Regions from separate parts of the Streptomyces sp. NBC_00029 genome, predicted to be linked through region 1. Evidence: riboswitches for the same ligand, from Rfam matches in the RefSeq annotation. Region 1 holds a riboswitch; each other region holds the start of a gene.
What was found. A riboswitch is a leader RNA that binds a small molecule or an ion and turns the genes downstream of it on or off. The one in region 1 is predicted to bind cobalamin.

Region 1 (7,295 bases):
TCTTGCCGTCGTAGGTCACGGACTCCTTGAGGGCGTCCAGCCAGGCGCCGGAGTTCTCGAACTTCGACGGGTCGATCTCGGCGAAGGCGCCGGTCGACGTGTAGCCGATCATCTCGGAGTTGCCCATCTCGACAACGTCCGGGGCCTTGTCCGTGGCAAGTACGGCGTCCAGCTTGGCGTTCTTGTCCGGCCAGCCGTAGTACTCGTGCTTGATCGTGAGACCCGGGTGCTTGGCAACGATCGCGTCGTCGGCCGCCTTCACGAGCTCCGGCCAGTTCTTCTGGGCGTCGACCGTCAGCCAGACGGTGAGCTCCTTGGCCTCGGAAGCCTTGTCGCCCCCCTTGCTGTCGGAATCACCGCACGCCGCGAGGCCGATCACCATGCCCGCGACTCCAACCGCCGCGATGAGCTTGCGCTTCACGCCACCCTCCTCAGGGATGCCTGCCTGCACTTCCCTTGCCCGCCGCGGTGACATACGCGAAGTACTGCCGTGGGGCCGGGATCTGATCCATATTGGTTTAGACCAGTAGCTGGAGCTTGGCCTAGACCTTTAGGGGTGTCAAGGGTCTAATGAGCGGGTGCCCGGTCCGTTATCGGACCGACACCTGGGGAGAGAGAAGGCCTGTCCCCCCTTACGTGTCACGATGTGACCGCACATATCGGAGGAGCCGGTGACGGCAGCGAAACTGGAGTCGGGAAGGCGGGCGGCGATGGCCACCGAAGGGGCGACCACGGAGCCGGAGGGCGGGGCGGCCACTCGCACGGCGCGCGTGCCCAAGTACTACCGACTCAAGCGGCACTTGCTCGACATGACCGAGACATTGCCGCCCGGCACCCCGGTGCCGCCGGAGCGCACGCTCGCGGCCGAGTTCGACACCTCGCGGACCACCGTCCGGCAGGCCCTCCAGGAACTGGTCGTAGAGGGGCGACTGGAACGGATCCAGGGCAAGGGCACCTTCGTGGCCAAGCCCAAGGTCTCCCAGGCCCTGCAACTGACCTCGTACACGGAGGACATGCGGGCCCAGGGACTGGAACCGACGTCCCAGCTCCTCGACATCGGTTACGTGACGGCCGACGACACCCTCGCCGGACTGCTCAAGATCACCACGGGCGGACGGGTCCTTCGCATCGAACGGCTGCGCCTGGCGAGCGGTGAGCCGATGGCCATCGAGACCACGCACCTGTCGGCCAAGCGCTTTCCCGCGCTGCGCCGGTCGCTCGCCAAGTACACCTCCCTCTACACGGCACTCGCCGAGGTGTACGACGTGCACCTCGCCGAGGCCGAGGAGACCATCGAGACCTCACTGGCGACCCCGCGCGAGGCCGGCCTGCTCGGCACCGACGTCGGCCTGCCGATGCTGATGCTCTCCCGCCACTCCCTGGACGCCGACGGCGAACCGGTGGAGTGGGTGCGGTCGGTGTACCGCGGCGACCGCTACAAGTTCGTCGCCAGGCTCAAGCGCCCGGCGGTCTGACCTCGTACGTTCGGCCCCGTCCGAGCTCGCCCGGCCCCGCCCGGCGGACCCCGGCCTACCGAATTCCTTCACATACCGGAATGCGGACGGACCCTTACGCTCACCGGGCAATCCCCCGTAGATTCCCTGCCCTTACGCAGATGATCGACGAGGGGACGAGGTCATGCCTGAACCGGAAGCAACAGGGGCAGAACGGGACACGGCGAGTCCGGGCACCGCGCCCGGCTCGCCCTCTCCCAAGTCCATCGCCGCGTGGGTGCTCGTCGGACTCGTCGGCGCCATCGGCTGGGGCGTGCTCGCGCTCTCGCGCGGCGAGGAGATCTCCGCGGCCTGGCTGCTCGCCGCCGCACTGGGCTCGTACGCGATCGCCTACCGCTTCTACGCGCGCTTCATCGCCCACCGCGTGCTGAAGGTGGACGCGACCCGGGCCACCCCCGCCGAACGCCTTGACAACGGTGTCGACTTCCATCCCACCGACCGCCGGGTGCTCTTCGGCCACCACTTCGCCGCCGTCGCGGGCGCCGGCCCGCTCGTCGGACCCGTGCTCGCCGCGCAGATGGGCTACCTGCCGGGCACCATCTGGATCGTCGCGGGCGTGATCTTCGCCGGCGCCGTCCAGGACATGGTCACGCTGTTCTTCTCCACCCGCCGCGACGGCCGTTCGCTCGGCCAGATGGCCAGGGACGAGATCGGCCCCGTCGGCGGTGCCGCCGCCCTGATCGCCGTGTTCGCCATCATGATCATCCTGCTGGCGGTCCTGGCCCTGGTCATCGTCAACGCCCTGGCGCACTCGCCCTGGGGCGTCTTCTCCATCGGCATGACCATCCCGATCGCCGTGTTCATGGGCTTCTACCTGCGCGTCCTGCGGCCGGGCCGGGTCACCGAGGTCTCCGTCATCGGCGTCGCGCTGCTGCTGCTCGCCATCGTCGCGGGCGGCTGGGTCGCCGAGTCCTCCTTCGCGGGCACCTTCACCCTGGAAAAGGAGACGCTGGTCATCTGGATGGTGGTGTACGGCTTCCTGGCATCGGTGCTGCCGGTGTGGATGCTGCTCGCCCCCCGCGACTACCTGTCCACCTTCATGAAGGTCGGCACCATCGCGCTCCTCGCGATCGGCGTGGTCATCGCGATGCCCACCCTGAAGATGCCCTCGGTCACCGACTTCGCGGCCCGCGGCGACGGACCGGTCTTCGCCGGCTCGATGTTCCCCTTCGTCTTCATCACCATCGCCTGCGGTGCGCTCTCCGGCTTCCACGCCCTGGTCTCCTCGGGAACCACCCCGAAGATGATCCAGAAGGAGACGCAGGTCCGCATGATCGGCTACGGCGCGATGCTGACCGAGTCGTTCGTCGCCGTCATGGCGATCATCGCGGCCTGCATCATCGAGCCCGGCCTCTTCTTCGCGGTCAACTCCCCTCCCGGCATCATCGGCACCACGGTCGAGTCCGCCTCCCAGGCCGTGACCAACTTCGGCTTCGCCGTCTCCCCCGAGGCGCTCGCCCAGGCCGCCAAGGACGTCGAGGAGGCCAGCCTGCTCTCCCGTACGGGCGGCGCGCCGACCTTCGCACTCGGAATGTCCGAGATCTTCTCCGCCGTGGTCGGCGGTGCGGGCATGAAGGCGTTCTGGTACCACTTCGCCATCATGTTCGAGGCGCTGTTCATCCTGACCACGCTCGACGCGGGCACCCGCGTGGGCCGGTTCATGCTCCAGGACACCCTCGGCAACGTGCACAAGTCCTTCAAGGACGTCAGCTGGAAGCCCGGCGTGTGGTTCGCGAGCGCGATCGTCGTCGGCGGCTGGGGCTACTTCCTGTGGGTCGGCATCAAGGACCCGCTGGGCGGCATCAACCAGCTCTTCCCGCTCTTCGGCATCGCCAACCAGCTGCTCGCCGCGGTCGCCCTGGCCGTCTGCACCACGCTGCTGGTCAAGTCCGGCCGGCTCAAGTGGGCCTGGGTGACGGGCGTTCCGCTGGTCTGGGACGCCACGGTGACCCTGACCGCGAGCTATCAGAAGATCTTCTCCGAGGACGTGAAGGTCGGCTTCTTCGCCCAGCGCGACAAGTACCAGGCCGGGATCGACGCCGACAAGGTCCTGCCGCCCGCCAAGAACATGGACGACATGCACACCGTGGTCACCAACGCCACGGTGGACGGCGTCCTGTGCGCCCTCTTCGCCGTCCTGATCATCGTGGTCCTCGCGGACGCGGCCCGGACCTGCCTGAAGGCCGTCCGCGACCCCGGCTCGGCGACCCTCTCCGAGGTCCCGTGGACCGAGTCGAAGATCGTCGCCCCGGCCGGGCTGATCGCGACCGCCGAGGAGCGGGCGGAGCTCGCCGCGGCGGGCCCGGACGCGGGCGGCGGCCACGTCAAGGAGCCGGTGGCCTGATGAGCGTGCGCAGCGCGCTGGCGAAGGTGCGTTTCTACGTACGGGAGTTCTCGGGGGAGGCGGCGTACGACCGCTACGTGGCCCACGCCCGCTCCCACGACCCGGACGCGGAGGTGCTCACCCGCCGCGCGTTCGAACGCGCCCGCACGGACGCCCGCGAGGCGGACCCCCGCGAGGGCTTCCGCTGCTGCTGAGCCCACCCGGACCGAAGGCCCCGCCGGACACTTCCGGCGGGGCCTTCGCCGGATCCGCACCGGGCACCGCCACCGGCCCGTCCTGCACACTCGACCTCATGGACATGGTGATCAGAACGGCGCTGCCCGCCGACTACGCGGAGCTGGGTGGGATCACGGCGCAGGCCTACCTCACCGACGGGCATCTGGACTTCAACGAGGACGACGCCTACCTCGACGTGCTGCGCGACGTGGCCGGCCGGGCCGCCCGGGCCGAGGTGCTCGTCGCCGAGCGGGACGGGCGCCTGCTGGGCGGGGTGACCTTCGCCGCGCCCGGCAGCCCGCTCGCCGACATCGCGGCCCCGGACGAGGCCGAGTTCCGGATGCTCGCGGTGGCCCACGAGGCCCGCGGGCAGGGTGCCGGTGAGGCTCTGGTGCGGGCCTGCATCGAGCGGGCGAAGGCCCTCGACGGGGTGACCGGCCTGGTTCTTTCCACGCAGCGCAGCATGGCCGGCGCCCACCGGATCTATCTGCGACTGGGCTTCGTACGCACGCCGGAGCGGGACTGGGCGCCGATCGAGGGCCTGACACTCCTGGCGTATCGGCTCAAGCTGTAGCCACGCCGACACTACATGTGGGGGTTGCCGCAACGGGCCGCCCCCACATGTATGCTCATGCCTGCTGTCGCCGCAGGGGAATCCGGTGCGAATCCGGAACTGTCCCGCAACGGTATGAAGTGTCCGGCTACCGGACGCCAAGTCCGATGACCTGCCGACAGCGCGCCCGGCTCGACCGAACCGGGTGCCGATTCGTCCGGGCCTCGCGGTTGGGCCGGTGGACGCCATGCCGGGGTACGCGTTCGCGTCGCGCCCGCATGCGCCCGCTCGCGCCCCTCCCCGCCGATGACCGGGCCGAGCGAGGGAGAGCTCCCGCCGTGACCATCGCGCCTTCCGCACCGCGCGCCGAGTCCACTTCTGGCGACAACACCGAGGGCCCGGGGGCCACGCTGCTGCGTACCCTCACCGAACTTACGGCGGACCTCCCCGACACCGACCCCGGCCGGGTCGCGGCCTCCGCGCTGCGCGGCCGCAGCTCCGCCGCCGACGACGCCGAACTGCGCGGGCTGGCCACGGAGGCCGCCGCCGGTCTGATCTCCGAGGACCCGGCCTACTCCCGCCTCGCCGCCCGCCTGCTGACGCTGGCCGTGCGCGACGAGGCCGCGAGCCAGGGCTCCACGTCCTTCTCGGCCTCCGTCGAGGTCGGCCACCTCGAGGGCCTCATCGCCGACCGCACGGCCGAGTTCGTCCGCACCCACGCGGCCCGGCTGGACTCGCTCGTCGAGCTCACCCTCGCCGAGGGCGCAGACGACCGCTTCGGCTTCTTCGGCCTGCGCACCCTGCACAGCCGCTACCTGCTGCGCCACCCGATCACCCGTCAGGTCATCGAGACCCCGCAGTACTTCATGCTGCGCGTGGCCTGCGGTCTCGCCGCGGACGAGAGCGTCCAGGCCGTGGAGGAAGTGGCCTCGCTCTACCGGCTGATGAGCCGGCTGGACTACCTGCCGTCCTCCCCCACGCTCTTCAACTCCGGCACCCGTCACCCGCAGATGTCCTCCTGCTACCTGCTGGACTCCCCGCTGGACGAGCTCGACTCGATCTACGACCGCTACCACCAGGTGGCGCGCCTGTCGAAGCACGCCGGCGGCATCGGCCTCTCGTACTCCCGCATCCGCGCCCGCGGTTCGCTGATCCGCGGCACCAACGGGCACTCCAACGGCATCGTGCCGTTCCTGAAGACCCTCGACGCCTCCGTCGCCGCCGTGAACCAGGGCGGCCGCCGCAAGGGCGCCGCCGCGGTCTACCTGGAGACCTGGCACGCGGACATCGAGGAGTTCCTGGAGCTCCGCGACAACACCGGTGAGGACCAGCGCCGTACGCACAACCTGAACCTCGCCCACTGGGTGCCGGACGAGTTCATGCGCCGTGTGAACGCCGACGCCGACTGGTCGCTGTTCTCCCCGGCCGACGTGCCCGAGCTGGTCGACCTGTGGGGGGACGAGTTCGACGCCGCCTACCGCAAGGCCGAGGCGGACGGCCTGGCCCGCAAGACCATGCCCGCCCGCGACCTGTACGGCCGGATGATGCGCACCCTCGCGCAGACCGGCCAGGGCTGGATGACGTTCAAGGACGCCTCCAACCGCACGGCGAACCAGACCGCCGAGCCGGGCACCGTCGTGCACTCCTCGAACCTGTGCACCGAGATCATCGAGGTCACCAACGACGGCGAGACCGCCGTCTGCAACCTCGGTTCGGTCAACCTGGGCGCCTTCGTCGTCGACGGCGAGATCGACTGGGAGCGGATCGACGAGACCGTCCGCACCGCCGTGACCTTCCTCGACCGCGTGGTGGACATCAACTTCTACCCGACCGAGCAGGCCGGCCGTTCCAACGCCCGCTGGCGCCCGGTGGGCCTGGGCGCGATGGGCCTGCAGGACGTCTTCTTCAAGCTGAAGCTGCCCTTCGACTCCCCCGAGGCGAAGGCCCTGTCCACCAAGCTCTCCGAGCGCATCATGCTGGCCGCGTACGAGGCCTCGTGCGACCTCGCCGAGCGCAGCGGCCCGCTGCCCGCCTGGGAGCAGACCCGCACCGCCCGCGGTGTCCTGCACCCGGACCACTACGACGTCGAGCTGAACTGGCCGGAGCGCTGGGACGCGCTGCGCGCCCGCGTCGCGAAGTCCGGCATGCGCAACTCGCTGCTCCTCGCCATCGCCCCGACGGCCACGATCGCCTCGATCGCCGGTGTGTACGAGTGCATCGAGCCGCAGGTCTCCAACCTCTTCAAGCGCGAGACGCTCAGCGGTGAGTTCCTCCAGGTGAACGGCTACCTGGTGGAGGAGCTGAAGCAGCTCGGCGTGTGGGACGCCCAGACCCGTGAGGCGCTGCGCGACTCCTCCGGCTCGGTCCAGGGCTTCGGCTGGATCCCGGCCGAGGTCCGCGACCTGTACCGCACGGCGTGGGAGATCCCGCAGCGCGGTCTGATCGACATGGCGGCGGCCCGTACGCCGTTCCTGGACCAGTCGCAGTCGCTGAACCTGTTCCTGGAGACGCCCACCATCGGCAAGCTCAGCTCGATGTACGCGTACGCCTGGAAGCAGGGCCTGAAGACCACCTACTACCTGCGCTCGCGCCCGGCGACGAAGATCGCCCGTGCCGCGCAGGCGGCCGCGCCCGTCGAGCTGCCGCAGGCGGTCGCCGACGCCGAGGC
Region 2 (7,295 bases), 2.1 Mb from region 1:
GTCGTGCTGCCAGAGCGACAGCGCCTCGTCGATGCGCAACACCATGGAGTGGGTCAGGGCGTTGAGCGCGCCTGGGCGGTTGAGGGTGATGTGCGCGGCGCGGCCCTCGGTCCGCAGCAGGACATGGCCGGGCTCGCGCTCGTGGTGAGCGTGGGATTCGTGGTTCATCGCAGGGCCTCCGTGAGCCCGCGGGCGACGATGATGCGCATGACCTCGTTGGTGCCTTCCAGGATCTGGTGGACCCGAAGGTCGCGGACGATCTTCTCGATGCCGTACTCGCTCACATAGCCGTAACCGCCGTGCAGTTGGAGGGCCCGGTCGGCGACCGCGTAGCCGGTGTCCGTGGCGAACCGCTTGGCCATCGCGCACAGCTGCGGGGCCGGCGGGTCGCCCCGGTCCAGCGCGTCGGCGGCCTGGCGGACCAGGGCGCGGGCCGCGGCCAGCTCGGTGGCCATGTCCGCGAGGCGGAACTGCAATGCCTGCGCGTCCAGCAGCCGGGCCCCGAAGGCCTCCCGGTCGGCCAGATACGCCAGACTGCGGTCCAGTGCGCTCTGCGCACCGCCCAGCGAGCAGGCGGCGATGCCGAGCCGGCCGCCGTTGAGAGCGTTCATGGCGATGCGGAAGCCGTCGCCCTCGGCGCCGAGCCGACGGTCGGCGGGGACGCGGACCCCGTCGAGGATCACCTGGCGGGTGGGCTGGGCGTTCCAGCCCATCTTTCGCTCGTTCGGACCGAAGGAGACCCCGGGGTCGTCGCGTTCGACGACGAAGGCGGAGATGCCGCCCGAGCCCTGCGTGCCGGTGCGTGCCATGACGATGTAGACCTCGGAGGCACCCGCGCCGGAGATGAACTGCTTGACCCCGGTCAGTACGTAGCCGTCACCCGTGTGCTCGGCCCGGGTGCGCAGTGCGGCGGCGTCGGATCCGGCGCCGGGCTCGGTCAGGCAGTAGCTGCCCAGGGACCGGGCGCTGCACAGATCGGGGAGCCAGCGGGCCCGCTGCGCCACGTCCCCGTACCGGTCGATCATCCAGGCGACCATGTTGTGGATGGAGAGGTACCCGGCGATGGACGGACAGCCGGTGGCGAGGGTCTCGAAGACGAGGACGCCGTCGCTGCGGCTGAGCCCGGACCCGCCGTGCTCCTCGCGGACGTAGACGCCGCCGAGCCCGAGGTCCGCCGCCTTGCGGATCACGTCCAGCGGAAAGTGCTTGTCCTGGTCCCAGGCGACGGCGTACGGGCCGAGCTGCTCCTGGGCGAAATCGAGGGTGACCGCGGCGAGGGCGAGCTGATCGGGGGTGAGCGTGAGGGGCACGGGCTCAGCCCATCGTCGGGATGGTGAAGCTCGCGCTCTCCTTGGCCCCGGAGGGCCAGCGCGAGGTGACGGTCTTGGTACGGGTGTAGAAGCGGATCGAGTCGGGGCCGTGCTGGTTGAGATCGCCGAAGCCGGACCGCTTCCAGCCGCCGAAGGTGTGGTAGGCCACGGGAACGGGGATCGGCACGTTGACGCCGACCATGCCGGCGCCCACCCGGCGGGTGAAATCGCGTGCCGTGTCGCCGTCACGGGTGAAGATCGCGACGCCGTTGCCGTACGGGTGCTCGGTGGGCAGGCGCAGGGCCTCCTCGTAGTCGGCGGCCCGTACGACGGACAGCACCGGGCCGAAGATCTCCTCGCGGTAGATCCGCATCCGGGGGGTCACGCGGTCGAAGAGGGTGGCGCCGGCGAAGTAGCCGCTCTCGTGCCCGGGGAGGGTGAACCCGCGTCCGTCCACGACGAGTTCGGCGCCCTCGGTGGCACCGATGCCGACGTAGCGGTTCACCCGGTCGAGGGCGTCCCGGCTGACCAGCGGCCCGAAGTCGGCCCCGGGGTCGTCGGAGCGGCCGACGCGCAGGGTGGCAATGCGCTGCTTCAGCTTCGTCACCAGCGCGTCCGCGGTCTCCTCGCCGACGGGGACGGCGACGGCGATGGCCATGCAGCGCTCGCCCGCGGAGCCGTAGCCGGCGCCGATGAGCGCCTCCACGGCCTGGTCGAGATCGGCGTCGGGCATCACGATCATGTGGTTCTTGGCGCCGCCGAAGCACTGGGCGCGCTTGCCGTGGGCGGCGGCGGTGGCGTAGATGTGCGCGGCGATCGGGGTGGAGCCGACGAAGCCGAGAGCCTGGACGCGCGGGTCCTCGAGGAGGGTGTCGACGGCCTCCTTGCCGCCGTTGACCACATTCAGCACACCGGGCGGCAGACCTGCTTCCAGGAACAGCTCGGCCAGGCGCAGCGGTACGGACGGGTCCCGTTCGGACGGCTTCAGGATGAAGGCGTTCCCACAGGCCAGGGCGGGGGCGGCCTGCCACAGGGGGATCATCGCGGGGAAGTTGAAGGGGGTGATCCCGGCGACCACGCCCAGTGGCGAGCGCAGCGAGTGCACGTCGATCCCGCTGCCCGCGTTGTCGGTGAACTCGCCCTTCAGCAGGTGCGGGACGCCGGCGGCGAACTCCACCACCTCCAGGCCGCGTTGCAGATCGCCGTGGGAGTCGGCGACGGTCTTTCCGTGCTCGGAGGACAACAGCCGGGCGAGGGAGTCCCGTTCGCCCTCCACCAGCTGGAGGAACCGAAGGAGCACGCGCGAGCGGCGCTGCGGGTTCCACTGCCCCCAGTCGGCCTGCGCCTCTTCGGCGTCGGCGATGGCGGCCTCGGTGTCGGCCCGCCCCGCGAGCGGGACACGGGCCTGGACGGCGCCGGTGTTGGGGTCGTGGACGTCGGTGAAGAGACCGGAGGATCCGGTGGTGTGCTTGCCGCCGATGAAATGGGTGAGTTCGCGGACCATGGGTGCCTGCTCTCGTCAGGTTGGATCCGGGGATGGCACGGCGGACCCGCGGACGGCACCCGATGGGGTGCGCCGCTGGGAGGGCCGTGGGACTACGAGCGCGCGAAGGCGTGCGTGCGCTCCGCCGGATCACCAGGGTCGTGGGTACAAACCGGTGCCATGCGTGTCTGCTCCATCCTCGTGGAAAACACGGAACGTTCCGCGGCCGGTATCCTGACTCCCGGATCCCCGCGCGCCGCCCGCCTTCCCGACAGACCTCGTCAGTGGCGTGTGGATGGCAGCACACTCCCCGGTCACAGTGGCGGGACCGTGCCGGATTCTCACCGGCTTCCCTGCACCGCGGACCTTGTGCCACGAACATATAGTTGGACGTCCTAGTAAGTCCAGAGCCGCCGCCGCGCGCCTTCGCCGGCCCCGTGGCCGACTGACGTCCCCTCAGTCCTGTGCCGGGGCGCGGCTCCTGGTCACCGGGTACGGGATGAAGGTGCTGCTGTTCTCGTCGACGGCCAGCGCCCGGCCGAGCGGCGGAACGGCCCGCTGCGGGCAGTCGAGCCGTTCGCACAGGCGGCAGCCCATGCCGATGGGCGTCGCGGCCGCCGTGTTGTCGAGGTCGAGCCCGTCGGCGTACACGAGCCGCGATGCGTGCCGGATCTCGCAGCCCAGCCCGATCGCGAAGGTCTTGCCGGGCTCGCCCCATCCGCCGCGGTGGCGGGTGACGGCGCGCGCGGTCCACAGGTACCGCTGCCCGTCGGGCATGGCGGCCACCTGGACGTGGATGCGGCCCGGCGCGGCGAAGGCCTCGTAGACGTTCCACAGTGGACAGGTGCCGCCCGCGCGGGAGAAGTGGAACCCGGTCGCCGACTGCCGCTTGGACATGTTCCCGGCCCGGTCCACCCGGACGAAGGAGAAGGGAACACCGCGCAGCCTGGGACGTTGCAGGGTGCTGAGCCGGTGGCAGACGGTCTCGTAGCCGATCCCGAAGTGGTCGGTGAGCCGCTCGATGTCGTAGCGGAACTCCTCGGCGGCCGCGTGGAACGCGCGGTACGGGAGGATGAGCGCGCCCGCGAAGTGGTTGGCGATGCCGATCCTCGCGAGGGCGTGGACGGGAGAGCCGGGCGGGAAATCCTCGGCGGCCAGCCGGTCGAGCTCGGCCCCGTACTCGATCAGCGCCAGCTGGGTGGCCATCCGGAACGCCTGCTGCCCCGGCCGCAGCCGGTTCGACAGGTGCAGTACCCGGGAGGAGGGGTCGTAGTGGTGCAGCCGGTCGGAATCCGTGGCCGTCCTGACGCCGTGCCGCTCGGAGAGCCGGCGGGCCAGGGCGCTGACCACGTCCCCCGGGCGGATACCGATCTCGGCGGCGAGACCCTCGGCGGCGAGATCGGTGTCGTGGAGGTAGTTCTGCCGGCGGTAGAAGAACTCGCGGATCTCCTCGTGGGGTGAGCGCGGGCTGTCGGCCGCCACGTCCCGGCCGTCGGCGGCGTCGGCGAGGCGCTCGGCCAGCAGCCGGCTGCGCCGGCCGAGGTCGAGCAGCACCGAGGCGACCGCGGGCATACGGGTGGCCAGTTCGGCCAGGTCCGAGGGGGAGACGCGGGCCTGGGCCACCTCGTTCGCGAGCGCCTCGCGCAGATCGGCGACCAGACGGCTGGTGTCGCGCTCGGAGAAGAAGCCCGGATCCACCCCGAAGGCCTCGGTGAGCCGCAGCAGGACCGGGACGGTGAGCGGCCTGGAGTCGTGCTCCATCTGGTTGAGGTAGCTGGGGGAGATGGCGAGCATCCGGGCCAGGTCGGCCTGGGTCATCCGGCGCTCCTCGCGCAGCCGCCGCAGCCGCGCTCCCGCGTACGTCTTGCTCACCGCACTCCTTCGCCGCCGGGCCGGACACGCGACGCCAGGATACGGGGATCTGTCTGCCCGACGGCCTTCGCAACCTTGGCAATTGTGGCGCCGAAGATTCGCAAAGCTTGGCAGATGTACCTGCTTGATGGCACTCGGTGTCGGTGCCAGAGTCGATGCAGCGGCCCGCCGGACACGGTGGCCGGGAAGGACTGACCGGCCCGGCTCACGCCCTGATTTAGGGGATCCGGGCAGTCCGCCCCGGCGGCTCGGCAGCATTGCTCACGCTTCGGCCCCAGGCCGGGTTCGGCGGCCGCGATCCCCAGCTGGGCACAGAGTGCCAATGCTTTCGATCCCTCGGGCGGCGCATTGGCAAGACACGCGACGGACAGAAACGGTGACGGTCATGGCAGAGGCGAACACGACGGCGGCGGCCGAGCAGCTGAGGCAGCGGTGGGCCGACGACCCCCGCTGGGCGGGCATCGAGCGCACCTACACGGCCGAGGACGTGGTGCGGCTCTCGGGCAGCGTCCGCGAGGAGCACACCCTGGCCCGGCGCGGCGCCGAGCGGCTGTGGCGACAGCTCCACGAGCAGGACTACATCCACGCCCTCGGCGCCCTCACCGGCGGCCAGGCCGTCCAGCAGGTGCGGGCAGGCCTCCAGGCGATCTACCTCTCCGGCTGGCAGGTCGCAGCCGACGCCAACCAGGCCGGGCACACCTACCCGGACCAGAGCCTCTACCCGGTCAACTCGGTCCCCCAGGTGGTCCGCCGGATCAACAACGCGCTGCTGCGCGCCGACCAGATCGCCACCGCCGAGGGCGGCACCGACACCACGGACTGGCTCGCGCCGATCGTCGCGGACGCCGAGGCCGGCTTCGGCGGCCCGCTGAACGCCTTCGAGCTGACGAAGGCGATGATCGCGGCGGGCGCGGCCGGCATCCACTACGAGGACCAGCTCGCCTCCGAGAAGAAGTGCGGCCACCTGGGCGGCAAGGTCCTCGTGCCGACCGCGCAGCACGTCCGCACCCTCAACGCGGCCCGGCTGGCGGCCGACATCGCCGACACCCCGACCCTGATCATCGCCCGTACCGATGCCCTCGCGGCCACTCTGCTGACCAGCGACGTCGACGAGCGCGACGCGGAGTTCTGCACGGGTGAGCGCACCGCCGAGGGCTTCTACCACGTGCGGAACGGCATGGCCCCGGTGATCGCCCGCGGCCTGGCGTACGCCCCGTACGCCGACCTGATCTGGGTGGAGACCGGCACCCCGGACCTGGCCCAGGCCCGCGAGTTCGCCGAGGCGATCCACGCGCAGTACCCGGATCAGATGCTGGCCTACAACTGCTCGCCGTCCTTCAACTGGAAGGCCGCGCTGGACGACGACCAGATCGCCAAGTTCCAGCGCGAGCTCGGCGCGATGGGCTACCGATTCCAGTTCATCACCCTGGCCGGCTTCCACTCCCTCAACCACGGCATGTTCGACCTGGCCCGCGGCTACGCGGAGCACGGCATGACCGCCTACGTCGACCTCCAGGAGCGCGAGTTCGCCGCCCAGGCCCACGGGTTCACCGCCGTCAAGCACCAGCGCGAGGTCGGCACCGGCTACTTCGACCTCGTCTCCACCGCCGTCAACCCGGCGTCCTCCACCACCGCGCTCTCCGGCTCCACCGAGGAGGAGCAGTTCCACTAGGACCCGCCCGATCCGGGCCGCAGGCCGCCCGGAACACCCCGGGCACCACCTCGCCGTAGGGCCCGGGGTGCCCGAGTGCACGCAGTACCCGGGCGCCCCGCCGGCACCGTCACCCGCGTTCCTCGAAGGCCGGAGAAACCAGCTCCCGTCCGGCCCTCCCCTCTCCCGGAGGAGACCCGCATGTCCATTCACGCACCGACCCGCCGCGTCGAGGTCCTCGGGACACCGGGCGACCGCCACGACGAGATCCTCACCCCCGAGGCCCTGGACTTCATCGGCCGGCTCGACGACGCGTTCGCCGGCCGCCGCCAGGAGATCCTCAAGGAGCGCACCCGCCGCTCGGCCCACCTGGCCGGTGGCACCCCCCTCGTCCTCCCCCTCGCCACCCGCGCGATCCGGCAGGACCCCGAGTGGAGGATCGCGCCGCCGGCGCCCGGTCTCACCGACCGCCGCGTGGAGATCACCGGCCCGCCGGACCGCCGGATGGCGGTCAACGCCCTCAACTCCGGCGCCCGCGTGTGGATGGCCGACCTCGAGGACGCCACCTCGCCCACCTGGGACAACGTCATCGGCGGCCAGCTGGCCCTGCTCGACGTGATCGAGCGGCGGATCGACTTCACCACCCCGGAGGGCAAGGAGTACCGCCTCGGTACGGACCTCGCGACCATCATGGTCCGCCCGCGCGGCTGGCACCTCCTCGAAGAACACCTGGAGATCGACGGCCGGCCCATGTCCGCGTCCCTCGTGGACTTCGGCCTCTACTTCTTCCACTGCGCGCAGCGGCAGATCGACGCCGGCCACGGCCCGTACTTCTACCTCCCCAAACTGGAGAACCGGTACGAGGCACGCCTGTGGAACGACATCTTCCTGTTCGCCCAGGACCTGCTCGGCATCCCGCGCGGCACCGTCCGCGCCACGGTCCTCATCGAGACGATCACCGCCGCGTTCGAGATGGAGG
Region 3 (7,295 bases), 3.3 Mb from region 1:
GGGGTGAGGCGTGCGCAGCCGTGCAGCATGGCGGCGGCGGACTGCTCGATGTTCCCGGCGGGGCTCTGCGCCGCGACGCAGATCTGCTCCAGCTTGACCCAGACGGCCCAGCTGCCGAGCGGGGTGAGCGCGGCCCGGGCGGGACCGAGGGTGACGGCGTCCACGGCGGCGAGTCCGCCGAGCGCCCAGCGCAGCAGCCGGGCGAGCGGGACGGGGCGGGCCTCCGCGGAACCTGCGGCCGAGGTGAGCGCCACCGCGGAGGTCGGCGCCACCGCGGGCTCGGCCTCGTAGGGGATCTCGCACCGTTCGTCGCGCAGTTCGGTGACGCGCTGCCCGAGCAGGTCGAGCAGGTCGGGGACGGTCACCGGGCCGGCGGACAGCTGGAGGAGGGAGAGGAGTTGGGGCATCGCCTCGACGACCTCGGCGACGGCCGAGGGGGCGATGTCCGCGGGAGCGGGGTGGACCAGCGACCAGGCGTCGAAGAGCGCGACCCAGCCGCGCAGTACGGCGGTGTCGTCCCGGTCCCAGGCGCGCAGCCGCCAGCCGGGCCGGGCGTGACCGCCGTGCACCTCGACCAGTCCGGCGAGCCGGGCGCGGTCCCAGCCGACCTGGATCTGGCCGTGCGTCAGTCCCAGCTCTCCGGCGGCGCGTTCGACGTCGGCCGGGGGCAGGGCGCCCGTCGGGGCGGGCCGGCCGCCGTCTCCGGCGCCGAGGTTGTGCTCGGCCCAGCGGGTCAGGCGTACGGCGTCGGCGAGCGAGGCCCGGGCCCGGTTCGCGAGGTCGGCCGTGGCGGGTGTACCCGCCGGGGGCCGGGGCGCGGGACGGGTGCGTCGGTCGGTCACCGCCTTGCGGGCCGCGGCGACGGAGCGCGGCGAGACGAGTCGGAGTCTGGAGTCGCGAGCCAACTGCTCATCAGGCTTTCGGGACGTCACGGAAGCAGTCTCGCCCGTCACTGGCCGAAAGCCCAAACGGAACCAGCCGTTGCCACCGGCCGCCCGCAGTGCAGACCGGGACAAGCCGCCCGCAGGGCCCTGTCCCTCACAGGGCCTTCACATGACGGGCCTTCATCCTGGCCCTCGTCCGGGCCTTCTCGCGGGCGTTCACCCGGCCTTCACATGAGGGGGGTGAGGAAGCGGCGCAGGGCTTCCTCGTAGCCGGCCGGGTCGGCGTTCCACATCGCGCCGTGGCCGGCCCCGTCCACGGCGTGCAGGGTGACGAGGTCGGGGCGGGCGGCGGCGAGCCGCCGGGAGGGCTCCCAGGGGGCGAGCGCGTCGTCCGGGCCGTGGAAGATCAGTACGGGGACGCGCAGCGCGCCGGGGTCCGCGCCCGCCGGCCGGCGGTCGACGCGCAGGCCCGCGCGGCCCTCTGCGGCCCGCACCGCCAGCGGAAGCAGCACGGACGGAGTGCCGCGCGCGGCCGCGAGTCCGCGCAGGGTGGCGTGCCAGTCGAGCACCGGCGAGTCCAGCACCAGTCCTGAGATCACATGGGACAGCGCCGAGCGCTCGGCGGCGTGCAGCGCCATGGTGGCGCCGGTGGACCAGCCGTGCAGGACCACGCGGCGGGCTCCGTACCGCACGGCGTAGCGGATGGCGGCGTCCAGATCCCGCCATTCCGATTCCCCGAGGTGACCGAGGCCGTCCGGGGAGGCGGGGGCGCCGAGGTCGCCCCGGTAGCCGAGGTCCAGGACGGGCAGCTGGTGGCGGTGCAGGAAGGGCATGACGACCATCGGGTGCTCGCGGCTGCTGCCGAGGCCGTGCACGGTGATCACCCAGGTGTCCCGGACCGCGGGCACGAACCAGGCGGGCAGGGCGCCGAGCTCCCCGGGGACGTCCACGTCGGCGTGCTCGAGCCCGAGGGCGGTGCCCGGGTTGCCGACGTACACCTGGGGGGTGAGGGAGACCCGCGTGCCGGGGCCGAGGGTGCCGTGGGTGACGGAGACGAGCCGCCGCACGACGGCGTCCGGGCCGGGGTCGGCGTCGGGGAGCACGGGTCCGACGACGGCGTGCACGCCGGGTGCGACCAGGCCGTAGGTGCCGGGGCGCAGGGAGGCGAGCGAGCGGGTGAGGGTGATGCGGTCGGCGGCGGCCGAGTGGACGCTGAGCTTCGGCCCGCCGGGGAGCGGACGTCCGGGTTCGGGCCGCAGGGCCGCGTCGGCGGCGTGCCTGCCGACGGCGACGGCGGCCGCGCCGGCAACCAGGAGGGTCGTGGTGACGGCCGCAGCCGTTGCTGTCGCGGTTCGCACGGCTCCAGTGTCGCGGCGCGGCCTCGGGCGGGCCACCGGAGGAGATCCCTCCGCCATCTGCGAGGGTGGAGTGATCTGGGTCTCATTCGGGGCCGGAGAGGGGGGATCGTATGCAGGGCGGAGTGCCTGCGGAGGGGTTCATTCACCCGCCTTTGACGTGCATTAATGGCGTTATCTGCGCCAGAATCAGGACGAATGACCCGATCACCCCCCGGGCCAGTACACCGCCCCGCCCGAGTCAGTTCATCTTCCGTTCATCCAGGTTGCCTACGGTCGCCGAGCCACTGACGTCAAACAGAAGCCTGGGTAAATGGAGCACATAACGCTTCTCCTCGGGATCGTGATCATTACCGCTCTCGTGTTCGACTTCACGAACGGTTTCCACGACACGGCCAACGCGATGGCCACCACCATCTCGACCGGCGCCCTCAAGCCCAAGACGGCGGTGGCCATGTCCGCCGTGCTCAACCTCGTCGGCGCGTTCATGTCCGTGGAGGTCGCCAAGACGATCTCCAAGGGACTGGTCAACGAGGACGGCATCCAGCCAGAGGTGATCTTCGCCGCCCTGGTCGGAGCGATCCTCTGGAACCTCGTCACCTGGCTGGTCGGGCTCCCCTCCAGCTCCTCGCACGCCCTGATGGGCGGCCTGATCGGTGCCGCGGTCGCCTCCGCCGGCCTCGGCGCGGTCAACGGCAGCGTCATCGTCACCAAGGTCCTCATCCCCGCGATCGCCGCCCCCCTGGTGGCCGGCATCGCCGCGTACCTGGCCGCCAAGGTCACGTACCGGATGGGGAACAAGGTCGGCGAGAAGACCTCCGCCAAGGGGTACCGCGCCGGTCAGATCGCCTCGGCCGGTCTCGTCTCCCTCGCGCACGGCACCAACGACGCTCAGAAGACGATGGGCATCATCACCCTGGCCCTCATCGCCGGCGGCGCGATCGCGCCCGACGCGAACCCGCCGGTCTGGGTCATCGTCTCCGCCGGACTCGCCATCGCGATGGGCACCTACCTGGGCGGCTGGCGCATCATCCGCACCATGGGCAGTGGCCTGACCGACCTGCAGCCGCAGCAGGGCTTCGCCGCCCAGACCTCGGCCGCGTCCGTCATCCTCGCCTCCTCCAACCTGGGCTTCTCGCTCTCCACCACCCACTCGTGCTCCGGTGCGGTCATGGGTGCGGGCCTGGGCCGCAAGGGCGGTGTGGTCCGCTGGTCCACCGCGACCCGCATGTTCGTCGCCTGGGGCCTGACCCTGCCGGCCGCCGCGCTGGTCTCGGCCGGTGCCGAACTGGTCATGCGCATCGGTGACGTCGGCATCGCCGCGGTCACGCTCTTCCTGATCGGCTCCTGCCTGGCCATCTGGCTCATCTCGCGCCGCCAGGTCGTCGACCACAACAACGTCAACGAGGTGGAGCCGGCCCACGCCGAGGAGCCGGGTGTCGTCACCACGGCGATCGCCGCGGTCACCGTCCCGCCGACCGTCGCCGCAGCCGGCATCGGCACCCCCCTCGCCGGTACGACCGCCGCGGTCACGGACGAGGACCTGAAGGCCACCATCCCGGCCGCGACGCAGACCCCGGCGGCTCCGGCCGCCGCGGTCTGACCGAGACACACAGAGGAACGGCAGTATGAAGATCGACTGGGAAGCGCTCGGCTCCGTCTTCGGGGTCAGCCTCCTCGCCACCGTCGCCCTCGTGGCCCTCTTCACCCTGGGCCTGGTGGGCCTGTCCAAGCACGAGACCGCGACCGAGCAGGGCGGCACCGCCACCCTCGCCCGTACCGGCGCGTACGCCTGCTTCGCGCTCGTCGCGGCGGCCGTGACGTACGGGATCTACCTGATCGTCGCCTGATCCGCCGCCCCGCGGCCGGCCAGGCGTGAAGGCTCCCTCCGGGTTTGTCCCGGAGGGAGCTTTTCGCATCCCGGGCCCCCCACGGCACCGCAGGTCAACGGCGAGTTGACGGGCTTCGCGGTGCATGGTGGACTGCCCGAGCCATTACGGCGGCATGGAGAGGAAGTCCGGTGCGAATCCGGCGCGGTCCCGCCACTGTCACCGGAGCACTCGGGCCGAGTGCGACCGGGAGCCAGGAACTCTCGCCGCCGGACACGTCGAACCAGGGCGCGGACCCTGAGTGAGGACATACCTGTCACCATGCGTGCCGATCGCGTTTTCGCGTACGGCGCCACGGCGGGCCTGATCGGCGACCGGATCCTCGGTGATCCGCGCCGAGGGCACCCCGTGGCCGCCTTCGGAAAGGCCGCCGCCGCCGTCGAGCGCTCCCTGTGGCGCGACGACCGCTCCCGGGGCCTCCTGCACACCCTGGTGTGCGCCGGGGGCGCGGCCGCCGTCGGGGCCCTGGGCGCCCGCGCCGTGCGCTCCCGGCCCGCGGCCGCCCGTATCGCCCTGACCGCCGCCGCCACCTGGGCCGTCGTGGGAGGCACCTCGCTGGGCCGGGAGGCCCGCGCCATCGGCGGGGCGCTCGCCGCCGGGGACATCGAGGTGGCCCGGGAGCGGCTGCCCCACCTGTGCGGGCGCGACCCGCAGGCCCTGGACGGGCAGCAGATGGCCCGCGCCGTCGTGGAGTCCGTCGCCGAGAACACCTCCGACGCGGTGGTCGGGGCCCTGGTGTGGGGCGCCGTCGCCGGAGTCCCCGGCCTGCTGGCCTTCCGCGCCGTGAACACCCTGGACGCGATGGTCGGCCACAAGTCCCCCCGCTACCTGCGCTACGGCTGGGCCTCCGCCCGACTCGACGACCTGGCGGGCTGGCCGGGGGCCCGGCTGACGGCGGTCGCCGCCGTACTGGCCGGCCCCGACCGGCGGGGCGCCGTACGGGCCTGGCGCGCGGACGCCGCCGCCCATCCGAGCCCCAACGCCGGACCCGTCGAGGCCTCCTTCGCCGGGGCGCTGGGCGTCAGACTGGGCGGGACCCTCGCGTACGGCGGCCGGGTCGAGCACCGGGCGGTATTGAACGGCGGGGCGGGGCGGCCGGTGGAGGTCGCGGACATCGAGCGGGCGGTACGGCTGTCGCGGCAGGTGAGCTGGCTGGCGCTGGGTGCCTGTGTGGCCGTCCGGCTGCTGGTCTCCCGTACGACGAAGAAGGGGCGGCGCGCATGAGCGGCGCGAAGCGCGGCGGGGGTCTGCTGGTCGCGGGCACCACATCGGACGCGGGGAAGAGCGTGGTCACGGCGGGGATCTGCCGCTGGCTGGCCCGGCAGGGCGTGAAGGTGGCGCCGTTCAAGGCGCAGAACATGTCGCTGAACTCCTTCGTGACCCTGGAGGGCGCCGAGATCGGGCGCGCCCAGGCGATGCAGGCCCAGGCGGCCCGCGTGGAGCCGACCGCGCTGATGAACCCGGTGCTGCTCAAGCCCGGCAGCGACCGCAGCAGCCAGGTGGTGCTGCTGGGCAAGCCGGTGGGCGAGATGAGCGCCCGCGGCTACCACGGCGGGCGCCAGGAGCAGTTGCTCGGCATCGTCACGGACTGCCTGGAGCAGCTGCGGGGCACGTATGACGCCGTGATCTGCGAGGGGGCGGGGAGTCCGGCCGAGATCAACCTGCGCCGGACCGACATCGTGAACATGGGCATCGCGCGGGCCGCGCGGTTCCCGGTGGTGGTGGTCGGCGACATCGACCGCGGCGGGGTCTTCGCGTCCTTCTTCGGTACGACGGCGCTGCTGTCGGCCGAGGACCAGTCGCTGATCGCCGGGTACATGGTCAACAAGTTCCGCGGTGACGTGTCGCTGCTGGAGCCGGGCATGGAGATGCTGCGCGGCCTGACGGGCCGGGCCACGTACGGGGTACTGCCGTTCCAGCACGGGCTGGGCATCGACGAGGAGGACGGCCTGCGGGTCTCCCTGCGCGGGGCGGTACGGGAGTCCGTGGTCGCGCCGCCGGTGGGCGAGGACGTGCTGCGGGTCGCCGTGTGCGCGGTTCCGCTGATGTCGAACTTCACGGACGTCGACGCGCTCGCGGCGGAACCGGGCGTCGTGGTGCGGTTCGTGGACCGGGCCGAGGAGCTGGCCGACGCGGACCTGGTCGTCGTACCCGGCACCCGGGGCACCGTCAAGGCCCTGCAGTGGCTGCGGGAACGCGGGCTCGCGGACGCACTGCTGCGCCGGGCCGCCGAGGGGCGGCCGGTCCTGGGCATCTGCGGCGGGTTCCAGGTGCTCGGCGAGCGGATCTCCGACGAGGTCGAATCGCGGGCGGGCGAGGTCGACGGCCTCGGACTCCTCCCCGTACGGATCCGGTTCGAGCGGGAGAAGACCCTGGCACGGCCCTCGGGGACGGCGCTCGGCGAGGAGGTCTCCGGCTACGAGATCCACCACGGCGTGGCCGAAGTGCTCGGCGGCGAGCCCTTCCTGGACGGCTGCCGGGTCGGCCCGGTGTGGGGCACCCACTGGCACGGCTCACTGGAGTCGGACGGCTTCCGCCGGGCGTTCCTGCGGGAGGTGGCCGCGGCGGCGGGCCGGCGCTTCGTCCCGGCGCCGGACACGTCGTTCTCCACCCTGCGGGAGGAACAGCTGGACCTGCTGGGCGACCTGATCGAGGAACACGCGGACACGCATGCGCTGCTGAAGCTGATCGAGGGTGGATCCCCTGCGGGCCTGCCCTTCATCCCTCCGGGCGCACCATGACGGGCTCAGCCCCGCACATTCGGCCCCGCCGGCGACCCGGGCGCGGGGGGCCGGGGGCGGAGCCCCCGCAACGGCGCCGCAGCGGCACCCGTACCGGCCCGCGCACTCGTACGGGCCCGCGCACACCGACACGTACCCGCACTGAGAGAGGCAACGCATGAGCACGCCCTACCCGTTCACCGCAGTGGTCGGCCAGAGCGACCTGCGGCTGGCGCTCCTGCTCAACGCCGTGAGCCCGGCGGTCGGCGGGGTGCTCGTGCGCGGCGAGAAGGGGACCGCCAAGTCCACCGCCGTCCGCGCGCTGTCCGCGCTGCTGCCGCAGGTGGACGTCGTATCGGGTTGCCGGTTCAGCTGCGCGCCCGCCACGCCGGACCCGGCCTGCCCGGACGGCCCGCACGAGTCCGGCCCCGGCGGCGCTCGGCCGGC
Region 4 (7,295 bases), 1.9 Mb from region 1:
GTGCGGACGGGTCGATGGACACGTCCAGCGGCGCAGGCTCCGCCCCGGAGCGCACCAGCAGGTCGCCGACGGCCGCGATCATGGCTCCGTTGTCCGTGCACAAGGTCAGGGGCGGAACGCGCAGTTCGATGCCCGCGGAGGCGCATCGTCGCTCCGCCAGGGCCCTGACCCGCGAGTTGGCGGCCACGCCGCCGACCACGATCAGCGTCTTCACGTCGTAGGCGCGGCAGGCCGCCAGAGCCTTGCGGGTCAGCACGTCCGCGACGGCCTCCTGCAGGGCCGCTGCTCCGTCGGCCACCGGCGGCTCCTGACCGAGCTCGCGGTGCTTCTCTGCCCAGCGGGCCGCGGCCGTCTTCAGGCCGGAGAAGGAGAAGGCGTACGGGTCGTCGCCCGGCCGGGTCAGCGGGCGCGGGAAGGTCACGGCCTTGGGATCGCCGTCACGGGCGGCCCGGTCGATGGCGGGCCCGCCCGGATAGGGCAGACCCAGGATCCGGGCCACCTTGTCGAAGCACTCGCCGGCCGCGTCGTCGAGGGTGTCCCCGAGGTGCAGGATCGGCTCGCGCACCAGGTCCCGTACGAGGAGCAGCGAGGTGTGGCCCCCGGAGACGATCAGCACCACGCACGGGTCGGGCAGCGGCCCGTGCTCCAGGGTGTCGGCGGCGACGTGCCCGGCCAGGTGATGGACGCCGTACAGCGGCACCCCGGCCGCGTAGGCCAGGGTCTTGGCCCCGGCCAGGCCGACCTGCAGCGCGCCCGAGAGGCCGGGCCCGGTGGTGACGGCGACCACGTCGATCTGACTGAGCCGCAGTCCGGCCCGGTCGAGGGCCTGCCGGACGACCGGGTTGAAGGCGTGCAGGTGCGCGCGGGCGGCGATCTCGGGCACGACGCCGCCGAAGCGGGCGTGCTCGTCCATGCTCGACGCCACCACGTGCGCGAGGAGCCTGCCGTCCTGCACGATGCCCGCGCCGGTCTCGTCGCACGACGACTCGATCCCCAGCACCACTGGTCCGCTCACAGCTCCCCGCCTTCTTCTGCGCCACATCCGCAATTGCGCACTATATGTAATAAGAGTCGGATGGTGGCCGCCCGGTGCGGGTCAGCGCAGGATCTGGACGGCGTAGAGGGTTCCGACGCCTACGGCGAGGGTGCCGAGCAGGATGCGGAGGGCCGTCTCGGGCAGGTGCGGCTGGAGACGGGCACCGAGGTATCCGCCGACCAGACCACCGGCCCCGCACGTCAGGCCGAGGAGCCAGTCGGGGGCGACATCGCCCGTGGCGGCCAGGGAGAGCAGCGCATAGGTGACCGCGCCGACGACGGAGGTGATGAAGGTGGCGGCCAGCGCCGCGGGCGCGACGGTGGCAACCGGCGCTCCACGGCCGACGAGGACCGGGCCGAGCAGGGAGCCGCCCCCGATCCCGTAGATGCCGCCGACCATGCCGACGGCCAGGGCCAGCGAGGTCGTGGAACGGGGGGAGGGCCGGCGGGTCGCGCGGGCCGGCGCGGGGCGCAGCGTGCGCAGCAGCAGCCACAGCCCGAGGGGCAGCAGCAGTGCGGCGATGAGGAGGCGGAAGACGCGCGGGCCCGGCACGGCGAACACCCGGATCACCGCGCCGATGATCACGCCCGGCACGGTGCCCACGACCAGCAGGCGGGTCAGCGGACCTCTCAGACTCCCCGCTCTGTGGTGACGCAACAGCGCACCGGGCCCCGCCACGACGTTGAACAGCAGGTTCGTCGGCGTCACCGCCGGGCTCGGCACGCTCAGGACACTGATCTGCACGGGCAGCAGGAAGACGGCTCCGGAAACACCCACGGGCGCGGTGACCACTGATATCAGCAGCCCGGCGGCGAACGCCAGCAGTCCCGTCGACCACGTCACGAAAACCCCCTGGAGAGAACACTTCGGGCCGGAAGCGGCCCCGGCCCGTCCGTCAGTCGCGGTCGAGGCGGAGCGCCTCCGTCGGGCGCACCGGATCACCTGCCGACACCCCGTGCAGGACGTGCGCCAGCACCTCCGCGCCCCGTACGACGCGGGGGCCCGGCCGGTTGAAGCAGGCGGGCCCGTCCAGGACCCACACCTCACCGGCGCGCACCGCGGGCAGCTCCTCCCACCCGGGCAGGGAGGTCAGCAGTTCCCGCTCGCGCAGGGTGCGCTCCGGGCCGAAGCCGCAGGGCATGACCAGGAGCACGTCCGGGCGCGCGGCCCGGACCGCCTCCCAGTCCATCGGCCGGGTGTGCTCACCCGGGGCGGCGATCAGGGCCTCCCCGCCCGCGCACGCGATCTGCTCCGGCACCCAGTGCCCGGCCGGCCAGAGGGGGTCGAGCCATTCGATCGCCACCACCCGGGGCCGCCGCCGCCCGGCCACCTGCGACCGTACGGCCTCGAGCCGCGCGGCGAGCACCTCCCGGCGCTCCCGCGCGTACCGTCCCACGCCGAGCAGTTCGCCCACCGTGACCAGGCAGTCCAGTACGTCGCCCAGCGTGCGCGGCTCCAGGCTCAGCACGCGGGGCCCGCCGTCGAGGACGCGCACCGCCCGGCTCACCCCCGCGTAGGACACCGCGCAGACGTCGCACAGGTCCTGGGTCAGGATCACTTCGGGAGCCAGGGTGGCGAGGGCGTCGGTGTCGAGGGTGTAGAGGGAGGAGCCGCTGTGCGCGGCGCCGCCGACCGCGTCGGAGATCTCCCTGCTGCTCAGGGTGTCCGCGGAGAACTCGGCGGAGGTCACCACGGGCACCCCGGCCACCACCTGCGGAGGCCAGTCGCACTCGTGCGTACGGCCCACCAGATCGGCGGCCAGGCCGAGCTCCGCCACGATGTCGGTGGCCGCGGGCAGCAGGGAGACGATGCGCATCCCCCCGACCCTAGGGGATCCGGCGGCTCGCCGGTCCCCGTCGTCGCGGACGTCGGCCGGTGTGCGTTCGAGGCCGGTCCGGGCCGGACGCGCGGGGCGTCCGGCCCGGAGCCGCGGGTGTCAGGAGCCGTCGCCCGACAGGTCCGCGCGGACCTCGTGCGCGGCCGCGACGAGGTTCTCCAGGGAGGCGCGGGTCTCTGTCCAGCCGCGGGTCTTCAGACCGCAGTCGGGATTGACCCAGAGCCGTTCGGCGGGGATGGCAGCGAGCCCCTTGCGCAGGAGGGCCGCTGCCTCCTCGGTACCGGGGACGCGCGGGGAGTGGATGTCCCAGACGCCGGGACCCGCCTCGCGCGGGTAGCCGTGCGCCGCCAGTTCGTCCGCGACCTGCATGTGGGAGCGGGCGGCCTCCAGGCTGATGACGTCGGCGTCGAGGTCGTCGATGGCCTGGACGATGTCGCCGAACTCCGCGTAGCACATGTGGGTGTGGATCTGGGTGTCCGGCCGGACTCCACTGGTGCTCAGACGGAAGGACTCGGTGGCCCACTCCAGATACTCCGCGTGGTCGGCGGCCCGCAGCGGCAGGGTCTCGCGCAGCGCGGGTTCGTCGACCTGGATGACCGAAGTGCCGGCCGCTTCGAGGTCGCCGACCTCCTCGCGCAGGGCGAGGGCCACCTGGCGGGCGGTGTCGCCGAGGGGCTGGTCGTCGCGGACGAAGGACCAGGCGAGCATGGTGACGGGGCCGGTGAGCATGCCCTTGACCGGCTTGGTGGTCTGCGACTGCGCGTACGTGGTCCAGCGGACGGTCATCGGCTCGGGGCGGGAGATGTCCCCGGCCAGCACCGGCGGGCGGACGTAGCGGGTGCCGTACGACTGCACCCAGCCGTGCTGCGTGGCGAGGTACCCCGTCAGCTGCTCGGCGAAGTACTGGACCATGTCGTTGCGTTCGGGCTCGCCGTGCACCAGGACGTCGATCCCGGTCTTCTCCTGGAAGGAGAGCACCTCGCGGATCTCGTCCTTGATGCGCTCCTCGTAGCCGGCGGCGTCGATCCGTCCGGCGCGGAGGTCGGCGCGCGCGGTGCGCAGCTCGTTCGTCTGCGGGAACGAGCCGATCGTGGTGGTCGGCAGCAGTGGCAGACCCAGGTGCGCCCGCTGGGCGGCGGTCCGCTCGGCGTACGGCTGCGAGCGCCGCCCGTCGGCGTCGGTGATGGCCGCGGTGCGGGCGCGGACCGCGGGGTCGTGGGTGATGGCGGAGCCGGCGCGGGAGGCGAGGTCGGCCCGGTTGGCGGCGAGTTCGGCGGCGATGGCGCCGGTGCCCTGGGCGAGACCGCGGGCGAGGGTGGTGATCTCGGTGGTCTTCTGGCGGGCGAAGGAGAGCCAGCGCCGGATCTGCGGGTCGATGTCGCGTTCGGCGCTGGCGTCCAGCGGGACGTGCAGGAGGGAGCAGGACGAGGCGACGTCGACGCGGTCGGCGAGGCCGAGGAGGGTGCCGAGGGTGGTCAGGGACTTCTGGAAGTCGTTGATCCAGATGTTGCGGCCGTTGACCACACCGGCGACCAGCCGCTTTCCGGGCAGCCCGCCGACGGCGGCGAGGTCGTCGAGGTTCGCGCGGGCGCTGCCGGTGAAGTCCAGGGCGAGGCCTTCGACGGGGGCAGCGGCGAGCACCGGGAGGGCGTCGCCGAGCCGGTCGAAGTACGAGGCGACCAGCAGCTTCGGGCGGTCGGTGGCCGCCCCCAGGTCGCGGTAGGCGCGGGCGGTGGCGCTCAGGTCGGCCGGGGTGCGGTCCTGGACCAGGGCGGGCTCGTCGAGCTGGACCCAGTCGGCGCCGGCGGCGCGCAGATCGGCCAGGACCCGGGCGTAGACGGGCAGCAGCCGGTCGAGCAGGGTGAGCGGCTGGAAGTCCGCGGCCACCCCCGGGGCGGGCTTGGCCAGCAGCAGGTAGGTGATGGGGCCGACCAGGACCGGGCGGGCGGAGTGCCCGAGAGCCAGGGCTTCCTTCAGCTCGGCGACCTGCTTGGTGGAGTCGGCGGTGAAGACGCTGTCCGGGCCGAGTTCGGGGACCAGGTAGTGGTAGTTGGTGTCGAACCACTTGGTCATTTCCAGCGGGGCGACGTCCTGGGTGCCGCGGGCCATCGCGAAGAGGCCGTCGAGCGCATGGGCCTCGACGGCTGCGCGGTGCCGCTCGGGGACGGCGCCGACCATGACACTGGTGTCCAACACGTGGTCGTAGTACGAGAAGTCACCGGTCGGCACCTCGTGGATGCCGGCGTCGGTCAGCTGCTGCCAGTTCGAACGGCGCAGGTCGGCCGCGGTCCGGCGGAGGGCGTCGGCGGTGACGCGGCCCTTCCAGTAGCCCTCGACGGCCTTCTTCAGTTCGCGGTTCTGTCCCTGGCGGGGGTAGCCGTGAACGGTGGCTCGTGCTGCCGTGGCGGCGGGCTTGGGTGTCACGGAACTCTCCTTCGCGAGATGTGTCCTGAACATCCCGGTGACGGGACGCGGACGCGAAGGAACGACAGAACGGGCGGTCCACGCCGCGGGGATGCCGCAGGTGCCGCTCGCTGTGTACGCCGACCCGCCCACGAGGTCACCGAAATGGCCGCATGCGAACGTTCGCGTGCGGGCAACGGGCAGGTCTTCGGACTCGCGGGCACGCCTGCCGGTCTCCCGGCGGGCACCTACTGGCCGTCGCTTCCCAGGACCGTTGTCCGGACCCAGTGCTCATGACGGCGGTCGTTCCCGCTCACCGCTGCGGGGCAGTCCCGGATTCCCACCGGGTTCCCTCTTACGACGCATCCCGCCTGGCGGACGGGGCGAACCAGCTGCGCGAGCAACACTAGGTCGATTTCGTGGAGTTCGAGTACAGCGGTCCACATGCCGGACGCATGAAATGAGACACGGCGGGCCCGGGGCGGGCGTTCCCGGCTTCCGGCCCCGGGCCTGCAGGAACCGGGACTCCCGCGTTCCGGTCAGGCAGGGGCGCGGAGACGGAGTTCGGCGTCCACCGGGTCCGACACCTCCTGAAGGACGGGCTGTTCGAAGGTCCGGAGCAGGTCCGCCGCGACACTCACGGCGATCGTGGCGGGTTCCTTGCCGGTGATCCCGGCCGTCCCGATCGGGGTCTTGATCCGGGCGATTGCGGCCGCGTCATGGCCGCCCTCGGCGGCCAGGCGCTGCCGGAACCGTGCCCATTTCGCAGACGAGCCGATCAAACCGATCGAGCCGAGACCGCTGGTGCGCAGGGCGGCGTCGCACAGTGCGGCGTCCTCGGCGTGATCGTGGGTCATGATCAGGACGTGAGCGCCGGGCGGCAGCTCCGAAAGCACCTCCTCCGGAAGCAGCGGGGTGTGGTGCACATGAATCTGCGCCACCGCGTCCGCGAGCACGCCCAGCCGCTCACCCGTGAGCATGTCGGGGCGGCTGTCGGTCAGGTGCAGGTCGAGATCGTGCCGGGCCAGGATGCGGGCCAGCTCCAGTCCCACGTGCCCGATGCCGAAGACCGCCACCGCCTGGACCACCGGGAGCGGTTCGAGCAGCACGGTGACGGACCCGCCGCAGCACTGCACGCCGTGCCGTCCGGTGACCTTGTCGTTGAGGGCGAACTCCATCATCTCCGGCTCCGGACCGGCCGTGCCGGACAGCTCGCGCGCCCGGTCGATGGCGACGGCCTCGATGTTGCCGCCGCCGATCGAACCCCACGTCTCGGTCCGTCCCACGACGAGCTTGGCACCGGCCCGGCGGGGCGCGTGGCCGCGCACAGCCGCGACGGTCACGAGCACGCCGGGTTCCCGGCGTGCCCGCAACCGTGCGACCGCGGCCACCCAGCTCATGTCAGGCATGGCTCAAGGCGTTTGCGTCGGCGGGGACCACGCTGCCGTCGGCTGCGGGAGCGCACGGGCGCGCGCCGCCCCCGCGGGCCGCCTGGATCGCCCAGTACACCGCTTCGGGCGTCGCCGGGGAAGCGAGCTCGACGCTGGCTCCGGCCGGCCCGAACGCCGCGGCGGCCTGCCGCAACGCCTCCCGTACCGAGAAGGCCAGCATCAGCGGAGGCTCACCGACCGCCTTGGACCCGTAGACCGCGCCCTCCTCCGTGGCGTTCTCCAGCAGCCTGACGTTGAACTCCTCGGGCATCTCCGAGAAGCTCGGCAGCTTGTAGGTGCTCGCCGCCTGGGTCAGCAGCCGGCCCCGGTTCGGCCCGTCGCCCGCGTCCCACCGCAGGTCCTCCAGCGTCAGCCAGCCCGCGCCCTGCACGAAACCGCCCTCGACCTGACCGATGTCGATCATCGGGGAGAGGCTGTCGCCGACGTCGTGCACGATGTCCACCCGCCGGATCCGGTACGCGCCGGTGAACCCGTCCACCTCCACCTCGGCCGCTGCGGCCCCGTAGGAGAAGTACTTGAACGGCGAGCCGTGGAACACCTTCGCGTCCCAGTGCAGACCCTCGGTCCG

Region 2: linked by a shared signal. The riboswitch ahead of OG753_RS37015 (CoA-acylating methylmalonate-semialdehyde dehydrogenase) and the one ahead of OG753_RS27730 (ribonucleoside-diphosphate reductase subunit alpha) in region 1 are both predicted to bind cobalamin.
Region 3: linked by a shared signal. The riboswitch ahead of OG753_RS12420 (cobalamin biosynthesis protein) and the one ahead of OG753_RS27730 (ribonucleoside-diphosphate reductase subunit alpha) in region 1 are both predicted to bind cobalamin.
Region 4: linked by a shared signal. The riboswitch ahead of metE (5-methyltetrahydropteroyltriglutamate--homocysteine S-methyltransferase) and the one ahead of OG753_RS27730 (ribonucleoside-diphosphate reductase subunit alpha) in region 1 are both predicted to bind cobalamin.

The regions. Positions count from the first base shown of each region.
Region 1 covers NZ_CP108292.1:5,897,880-5,905,174, reverse strand. The annotation lists gene OG753_RS27755 (extracellular solute-binding protein) at 1-421, opposite strand, end outside; gene OG753_RS27750 (GntR family transcriptional regulator) at 711-1,475, shown strand; gene OG753_RS27745 (carbon starvation CstA family protein) at 1,639-3,858, shown strand; gene OG753_RS27740 (YbdD/YjiX family protein) at 3,858-4,052, shown strand; gene OG753_RS27735 (GNAT family N-acetyltransferase) at 4,151-4,648, shown strand; cobalamin riboswitch at 4,693-4,822, shown strand; gene OG753_RS27730 (ribonucleoside-diphosphate reductase subunit alpha) at 4,966-7,295, shown strand, end outside.
Region 2 covers NZ_CP108292.1:8,045,627-8,052,921, forward strand. The annotation lists gene OG753_RS37005 (enoyl-CoA hydratase/isomerase family protein) at 1-168, opposite strand, end outside; gene OG753_RS37010 (acyl-CoA dehydrogenase family protein) at 165-1,310, opposite strand; gene OG753_RS37015 (CoA-acylating methylmalonate-semialdehyde dehydrogenase) at 1,315-2,814, opposite strand; cobalamin riboswitch at 3,000-3,185, opposite strand; gene OG753_RS37020 (short-chain fatty acyl-CoA regulator family protein) at 3,250-4,665, opposite strand; gene aceA (isocitrate lyase) at 5,051-6,337, shown strand; gene aceB (malate synthase A) at 6,518-7,295, shown strand, end outside.
Region 3 covers NZ_CP108292.1:2,578,867-2,586,161, forward strand. The annotation lists gene OG753_RS12400 (hypothetical protein) at 1-932, opposite strand, end outside; gene OG753_RS12405 (hypothetical protein) at 1,112-2,242, opposite strand; gene OG753_RS12410 (anion permease) at 2,553-3,842, shown strand; gene OG753_RS12415 (hypothetical protein) at 3,868-4,089, shown strand; cobalamin riboswitch at 4,209-4,352, shown strand; gene OG753_RS12420 (cobalamin biosynthesis protein) at 4,390-5,352, shown strand; gene OG753_RS12425 (cobyric acid synthase) at 5,349-6,869, shown strand; gene OG753_RS12430 (putative cobaltochelatase) at 7,027-7,295, shown strand, end outside.
Region 4 covers NZ_CP108292.1:7,842,592-7,849,886, forward strand. The annotation lists gene tsaD (tRNA (adenosine(37)-N6)-threonylcarbamoyltransferase complex transferase subunit TsaD) at 1-1,042, opposite strand, end outside; gene OG753_RS36125 (sulfite exporter TauE/SafE family protein) at 1,097-1,879, opposite strand; gene OG753_RS36130 (cobalamin-binding protein) at 1,932-2,852, opposite strand; gene metE (5-methyltetrahydropteroyltriglutamate--homocysteine S-methyltransferase) at 2,973-5,297, opposite strand; cobalamin riboswitch at 5,458-5,684, opposite strand; gene xdhC (xanthine dehydrogenase accessory protein XdhC) at 5,816-6,676, opposite strand; gene xdhB (xanthine dehydrogenase molybdopterin binding subunit) at 6,678-7,295, opposite strand, start outside.